2 regions of the Aliarcobacter cibarius genome follow, and region 1 is predicted to be linked to the other one. Evidence: riboswitches for the same ligand, from Rfam matches in the RefSeq annotation. Region 1 holds a riboswitch; the other holds the start of a gene.
The links. A riboswitch is a leader RNA that binds a small molecule or an ion and turns the genes downstream of it on or off. The one in region 1 is predicted to bind thiamine pyrophosphate.
Positions count from the first base shown of each region.

Region 1 (4,214 bases):
TATTGATGATTTTGGTTTAATAAATGAATTTGTAAAAAAAGCAAAAAATTTAGGTTGTAAGATTGCAATAGATGACTTTGGAACTGGATATTCAAATTTTGAATATATAATCAAATTAAATATTGATTTTATAAAAATAGATGGTTCATTAGTAAAAAATATATCAAATGACAAGAATGTAGAGTTAGCAATAAAAACGATAAATAGCTTTGCAAAAGTTTTAAATATTAAAACCGTAGCTGAATTTGTACACAACGAAGAAGTTATGCAAAAAGTGAATGAGTTAAATATTGATTATTCACAAGGTTATCATCTACACAAACCAGAATATTTAGTTTAAATTTAAAGAGGAGAAGAAGTGCTTATAAATATTTCAACTAAATATAGAATCTTAATAATTATGATTCTTAGTCAAATAGGGTTTATATCTATTAGTATTTTTGCAATATTAAGTGATTATAAGATTTCAGGAATAATTGCATTAAATATATTTTTTGCAATTATTGTTGGTTATATTAGTTTTTATTCGATGCAAAGAATTGTAGGAGGAATAGATAGAGTTAAAGAGTATATTGAAGATTTAATGGATTTTGTATTTTTTAAAACAAATCATATTAGAGTTGCAAAATATATAAAAAATGACGATATTGGTATTATATTAAGAGAATTAAATAATTATGTTAGTAAATATGACAAAATAAGAAAAGATGATATGCATATTATGGGTGAAATAGTAATTGCTCTTGACAAGGTATCTCAAGGTATTTATACTTCAAAAATAAACTCTACTACATCTAATCCGATGATTTATACGCTAAAAAATATTGTAAATAATATGCTAGAAAAAGCTAATAAGAATATGGAAGATTTAGTTGAAATTGTTGGACTTTATTCTGAACAGGATTATAGAAAACAGATGCAAATAAATCCTAAACTAAAAGGGAAAATGCTTCTAACTATGCAAAGAATAAATAAACTTGGTGCTGAATTAAATTCTAATGCAAAACAGAATCTAGAAAATGGTAATTTACTTGAAAACTCTTCAATTCAGATGAGTAAAAGTATAGATAATCTAGCTCAAAAAGCAAATGAACAAGCAGCAAGTCTTGAAGAAACTGCATCTGCTTTAGAGCAAATTACAAGTATTACAAAAAACAATACTCAAAATGCTTCACAAATGGCAAATTTGAGTAAAGATGTAAAACAATCAGTTACATTAGGTGAAGATTTAGCAAATAAAACAGCTTCTTCTATGGATGAAATTAACTCAAAAGTTAAAGCTATAAATGAAGCAATAAGCATAATTGATCAAATAGCTTTCCAAACAAATATTCTATCTTTAAATGCTGCTGTTGAAGCAGCAACAGCAGGAGAAGCTGGAAAAGGATTTGCAGTTGTTGCACAAGAAGTAAGAAATCTTGCAAGTAGAAGTGCAGAAGCGGCACGTGAAATAAAAGATTTAGTTGAAAATGCAACTTATAAAACTGAAGAAGGTAAAAAAATATCTGATGAGATGATAGAGGGTTATCAAAATTTAAATAATTTAATCTCTCAAACTATAAATATTATTTATGATGTAAGTATTGCTTCAAATGAGCAATTAAAAGGAATTGAGCAAATAAATAGTGCAATAAATATCCTTGATAAAGCAACTCAGGAAAATGCAATTGAAACAAATAATGTATCTTTGATATCGCAAAAAACACTAAACATGGCTAAACTATTAGTAGAAGATGCCAAAACAAAAAAAGTAAGCTAAGGATTAAATATGTCAAAAGAGATAGTTTTAGAAGACCATGCCTTTTTAGTTAGTGAAACAAATGAAAAAGGAATAATTACATTTGCAAGTGATGATTTTTGTGAAATTGCAGGATATAGTGTTGAAGAATTAATTGGGAAACCTCACAATTTAGTAAGACATCCTGATATGCCAAAAGCAGCATTTAAAAATTTGTGGGATACTGTAAAAAGTGGAAAAGTTTGGACTGGATATGTAAAAAATGCTACTAAAAATGGAGATTATTACTGGGTTTATGCAACAGTTTATCCCACAATTACAAGTGAAGGAACTAAAGGGTATTTATCTTGTAGAAGAAAAGCTACTTCTGAAGAAATACAAAAAGCAATTAATCTTTACAAAACGTTACAATAAGAACTATAGATTTTATATAACCAAAATATTATTGAATTATTCAACTTTTAAAAGTTGTTTATGATAGAATACTTTTTTTATTGCAGGGGGACGCTTTTTGCGTTGAGAAGGTAAAACCTGACCCTTTGAACCTGTTGGTTAATACCAGAGTAGGAAGCGATTTTTAATAATTAAATTTAATAAACTTAAAATAGATAATCTAAATTTAATAAAAAGGGTGCTTTCTTCGGGAAGTACCCTTTTTTTTACTCAAAAATCTGGCTAACAATAAAAAAATATATTTAATAAAGGATTTTGAAATGAAGATTAGCAATGCATTTGCTGAAATGATGGTACACATACCACTTTGTACACATATTGAAGCAAAAAAAGTTTTAATAATTGGTTCTGTAAATGATGAGTTAAAAAATGAAACTTTAAAACACTCAAAAGAGTCAAATTTTGAATTTGGTGATTTATCAATAGTAGAAAACAAAGAAAATAAAGAGATAGATATAGTAATCTTAACAGATATTAGACCTGATTTAAAAATTTTGGCAAATATTTATAGAGTGCTTAAAGATGATGCAATTTTATGTTTTTTATCAAAATCATTTTCAAATAACAAAGATGAATTAAAAGAGGATTTAAAACTTGTAGGTGAAAAGTTTTGGATTGCTATGCCTTTCAAATTTGAACATGATACAGCAATAATTGCTTCAAGAAAATATCATCCAACAGCTGATTTAAATCTACAAAGAGCAGATTTCTTAGAAGATTTAAAATATTATAGTGCTGAAATTCATTCAGCTTCTTTCGTGTTTCCTGCAAGTATTCACAAAGAACTTACTGGTATTGCAAAAAGATAAAGGAAAATAAAATGACAAATATTCAAAAATGGTTAGAAGATCATAAAAATGATGTTGTACGAACACAAATGTACTACGCAAAACAAGGAATTATTACTCCTCATATGGAATTTGTTGCAAAAAAAGAGAACCTTGATGTAGAATTTATAAGAAGTGAAATTGCAAGAGGTAGACTAATAATTCCTGCAAACGTAAATCATATAAATCAAGAACCAATGGCTATTGGAATTGCAAGCTCATGTAAAATTAATGCAAATATTGGTAGTTCTGCACTTGCAAGTGATGTAAATGCTGAGATAGAAAAAGTAAATGTTTGTTTAAAATATGGTGCTGATACAATTATGGATTTAAGTACAGGTGGTGACTTAGATATGATAAGAAAAGCTGTAATAAATCACTCAACAGTACCTATTGGAACAGTGCCTATTTATCAAATTTTACACGATGTAAAAGATAAAATTGAAGATTTAAGTATTGAAAAAATGTTAGAGGTAATTGAAAGACAAGCACAACAAGGTGTTTCATACTTCACAATTCATGCCGGATTCTTACTAGAATTTATGCCTCACATTGCAAAAAGAAAAATGGGAATCGTTTCAAGAGGTGGTTCACTAATGGCTGCTTGGATGATGCACTATCATAAAGAAAATCCTTTCTACACAGCATTTGATAAAATCTTAGATATTTGTAGAAAATATGATGTTTCTCTTTCTTTAGGAGACTCTTTGAGACCAGGTTGTTTAGCTGATGCATCTGATGAAGCACAATTAAGAGAATTAAAAGTTTTAGGTGATTTAACTTTAAGAGCTTGGGAAAAAGATGTTCAAGTTATGATTGAAGGACCTGGTCATGTACCATTAAATCAAATAGAAAGAAATATGAAAATAGAAAAAGAGTACTGCCATGAAGCACCTTTTTATATTTTAGGACCACTTACAACTGATATTGCTGCTGGTTATGATCATATCTCTTCTGCTATTGGAGCTGCTGTTGGTGGATGGCATGGTGCATCAATGCTTTGTTATGTAACTCCAAAAGAACACTTAGGTTTACCAAATGCTGAAGATGTTAGAAATGGAATTATTGCATACAAAATTGCAGCACACTCAGCTGATATTGCTAGAGGAAGAAAAGGTGCTAGAGATATTGATGATGCTATGAGTGATGCTAGATATAAATTTGATTGGAATAAACAATTTGAACTTGCTCTAGAT
Region 1 covers NZ_CP054051.1:926,530-930,743, reverse strand. Annotated here, with positions in the region: gene ACBT_RS04615 (EAL domain-containing protein) at 1-340, shown strand, start outside; partial or broken gene ACBT_RS11905 (methyl-accepting chemotaxis protein) at 1,010-1,759, shown strand; gene ACBT_RS04605 (PAS domain-containing protein) at 1,769-2,152, shown strand; TPP riboswitch at 2,227-2,325, shown strand; gene ACBT_RS04600 (spermine/spermidine synthase domain-containing protein) at 2,452-3,000, shown strand; gene thiC (phosphomethylpyrimidine synthase ThiC) at 3,012-4,214, shown strand, end outside.

Region 2 (4,214 bases), 1.1 Mb from region 1:
GACATATATATTCCTTTTTACATTATTTCTTTAAAATTTGCTTTTTGTTTTAAAATTTCTTCATTAAAATTACCTATAGAGTTAAATAACTCTTTATGAAAAGTTCCTAAACCACTATTTTTACTTTTTTCATAAGCTATTTCACCAGCAATTCCCATAGTAATCACGCCAAGAATTGTCGCTTCAAATATTTTATCTTTTGATGTTCCACAATAGCTAGAAACCAAAGAACTACACATACATCCTGTTCCTGTAATTTGTGGCAAAAGATGGTTACCATTTTTAATAGCAACAACTCTTTTACCATCAGATATAACATCAACTTCACCAGTAATAGCAACAACTAAACCTAACTTATTTGCTAACTCTTTTGCTATATTTACTGTATTATCAATTGATTCCAAATCTTCTTTAGAAGCATCTGCACCTTTTGTATTTGAACTTAGATTTAATATAGACTTTATTTCAGATATATTTCCTCTAATAGAAGATATATTAGTTTGTTTTAAAAGCTCTTCTACAAAATCTTTTCTAAATTTTGAAGCACCAACACCAACTGGATCTAAGACAACTGGAACCTCTAATTCATTTGCTTTTTTTACAGCTTTTACTATAGAATTTTTTACATTTTTATTTAATGTTCCTATATTTATTAATAAAGATGAAGCAATATTAACAAACTCTTCTACCTCCGCTTCATCATCTGCCATTGCAGGACTTGCTCCAACTGCTAAAGTTATATTTGCACAATCATTTACTGTAACATAATTTGTTATTTGATGAATAAGAGGATTTTTTACTCTTATTTGATTTAAAATTTCAACTAAATCATTTATCATAAAATATCCTTTTAATTAAAATTTATAGAAATGATTTAATGGACCATTTCCATGACCAATATTTGGTGAATTTTTTATAGCACCAAAAATATAATCTTTTGCATTTCTTATAGAGTTTTCTAAAGAATTATCTAAAGCTAAACTAGCTGCAATTGCAGAAGAGAATGTACATCCTGTTCCATGAGTATTTTTTGTATCCACTTTTGGTGTTTCAAATAGATGAAAATCTTTACCATCATATAAAATATCAATTGATTCATCATCAAAATTATTTCCACTTTTTATTAAAACACTTTTACAACCCATTTCGTATATTTTCTTTGCTGCTATCTTCATATCATCTTTAGATAATATTTTCATATCTGTTAAATGTTGAGCTTCAGCTATATTTGGAGTTAAAACATCTGCTAATGGAACAATAATTTCTATTAGACTACTCATATTATTTATATCCATTAATGCATCACCATTTTTTGCATACATTACTGGATCAATTACAATATTTTTAACTTTTTGTTTCTTTAAAAAATTTGCAACTACTTTCATAGCTTCTATATTTGCCAACATACCAATTTTTATAGCATCTGGAACAACATCTTCAAAAACAGCTTGTAACTGTTTTTCTATAATAATTGGACTTACATCTTGAATATCAATAACTCTACAAGTATTTTCTGCAACAACAGCAGTAACGACACTCATCCCATAAGTTCCAAACGCACTAAAAGTTTTTATATCAGCTTGAATTCCAGCTCCACCAATACAGTCAGATCCTGCAATAGTTAAAACTTTTTTCATAATTCTTCCTTCTTAATATTTTACTTTATAATTTTTATCACAAAAAAAGGGTACTTTCTAATTAGAAAGCACCCTTGATATTAAATTTAATTTTAACAAACTCGCTTCCTACGCTGGTGTAAACCAACAGGTTCAAAGGGTCAGGTTTTACCTTCTCAACGCTAAAATACGTCCCCCTGCAATAAAAGATGAATTGTATCACAAATAAAAGTTAAAAGCTAATTTATGCTATTTTTTGTAAAAAAACTATACAATATCCCATGAAATTTTTTATTTTTATTTTAATATTTTTAACATCAATTAGCGCAAGTACATTAAATTTAAGTATGAGCTCAAGTCCTAGTAGACTAAATCCAATCCTAGCAAATGATAGTGCAAGTGGTGAGATATCTGATTGGCTTTTTAATGGACTTTTTAAATATGACAAAGATGGAAATATAACACCTGAATTAGCTAGTTCTTATGAATTTATAACCCCTACTAAGTTAATTGTAAAATTAAAAGATAATGTCTTGTGGCATGATAAAGTTAAACTTACTTCAAAAGATGTTATTTTTACTTATGAACAAATAATAAATCCTAGTGTATTTAATTCAATAAAATCAAATTTCAATGAAGTACAAAGCGTAAAAGCCTTAGATGATTTAACAGTTGAAATAATCTATAAAAAACCATATTTTAAAGCTCTAGAGATTTGGATGGTAGGACTTTTACCTTATCATATTTTAAAAGATGAAAAAAATCTAATGACTAGTAGTTTTAATAAAAATCCAATAGGTACAGGTTCATATAAAATTAAAGAATTTAAAACAGCTCAAGATATAGAACTTATTGCAAACCCTGATTACTTTGGTGGAAAACCAAAAATTGATAAGATTTTATATAAATTTTTACCAGATCCAAATACATCATTTTTATATCTAAAACAAAAAAAACTTGATATTGGAGGATTAACTCCAATGCAAACTTCAAGACAAATTGATGATAATTTTAAAAATAACTTCGAAATGCTATCTAGACCTAGTTTTGGATTTAGTTACTTAGGATTTAATTTGGAAAACCCAAAATTTAAAGATATAAAAGTAAGACAAGCTCTATCTATAGCTATAAATAGACAAGAACTAGTTGATATCTTATTTTTTGGTTATGCAGAAGTTTGTAATGGACCTTTTATGCCTGGAAGTTTTGCTTACAATGATAATGTAAAAGAGACTAAACAAGATTTAGAAAAAGCAAAACAACTTTTAAAAGAAGCTGGATATGATGAGAAAAATCCACTTAGTTTTGAGTTAATTACAAATACAGGTAATGATATTAGAGTAAATACAGCTCAGATTTTACAATATCAACTAGCAAAAGTGGGAGTTGAATTAAAAATAAGAGTCATGGAATGGCAAGCTTTTTTAAATACAGTTGTTCATCCAAGAAAATTTGAAACAGTATTACTTGGATGGTCATTAGCACTAATGCCTGATGCTTATCCTCTTTGGCATAGTTCTAGCTCTAAACTTGGTGGATTTAATCTAGTAGGTTATAAAAATGAAAAGGTAGATAAACTAATAGAAAAAGGTAGTGTAACTATAAATAAAGATGAACTAAGTGATATTTATAAGGATATTTTTAAAATAGTAGCTGAAGATTTACCGTACTTATTTTTATATATTCCTGATTCAATTACAGCAATTAATAAAAAAATAGAAAATATTGAACCTGCATTTATAGGAATAATGCATAACCAAAAAGATTGGCAAATAGAAGAATAAGGAAAAAATTTGAAAAAAGATATGATAATTTTATTTGATTTAGATGGTACTTTAATCGATTCAACAGATGCAATTACAAGTACATTCTTACACGCTTTTGATAAACATAAATTCAATTTTAATGGAACAATTAATGATATTATAAAAGAGATTGGGTACCCACTTGATATTATGTTTGGAAATTTAGGAGTTCCAAAAAAATATGTTTGGGATTTTGTAGATAGCTACAAAAATAGATATAAAGAGATTTCAGTTGCACAAACTACCCTTCTTGAAAATGCTTATGAAGCAGTTAATTTAGCTTCAAATTTTGCGAGACTTGGAGTGGTTACTACAAAAACGAGAATCTACTCAACTCCAATTTTAGATAATTTTGATATTACAAAACATTTTGAGATTATTATTGGAAGAGAAGATGTAGAAAATCCAAAACCTCATCAAGAACCTATTTTAAAAGCTCTAGAAGGTATGAATTATGATAGGAATAGACATAATGCCTTTATGATAGGTGATACAAAACTAGATTTACTTTCAGCAGCTAGTGCAAATATTAACTCCATTGGTCTTTTATGTGGTTACTCAAATGAAGAAGAACTTATAAAATATACAAATATTGTAAAAAAAGATTCACTTGAAGCTGTAAAATATCTTCAAAATTTAATATAATTTATGTCCATATCATTTTTTAAAATGCTTTTAGCCCTTTTTATAGGGCTATTTGGTTCTTTAATTTTCATATTTTTACATCTACCTCTTCCTTGGTTAATGGGTAGTATATTTGCTACAAGTATAGCTATACGATTTGAAAAAATTC
Region 2 covers NZ_CP054051.1:2,114,668-2,118,881, forward strand. Annotated here, with positions in the region: gene tenA (thiaminase II) at 1-5, opposite strand, end outside; gene thiM (hydroxyethylthiazole kinase) at 18-839, opposite strand; gene thiD (bifunctional hydroxymethylpyrimidine kinase/phosphomethylpyrimidine kinase) at 855-1,637, opposite strand; TPP riboswitch at 1,726-1,825, opposite strand; gene ACBT_RS10610 (peptide-binding protein) at 1,898-3,400, shown strand; gene ACBT_RS10615 (HAD family hydrolase) at 3,422-4,066, shown strand; gene ACBT_RS10620 (AbrB family transcriptional regulator) at 4,070-4,214, shown strand, end outside.
Region 2: it holds a riboswitch for thiamine pyrophosphate, as region 1 does, so the genes downstream of both, thiD (bifunctional hydroxymethylpyrimidine kinase/phosphomethylpyrimidine kinase) here and ACBT_RS04600 (spermine/spermidine synthase domain-containing protein) in region 1, are expected to answer to the same signal.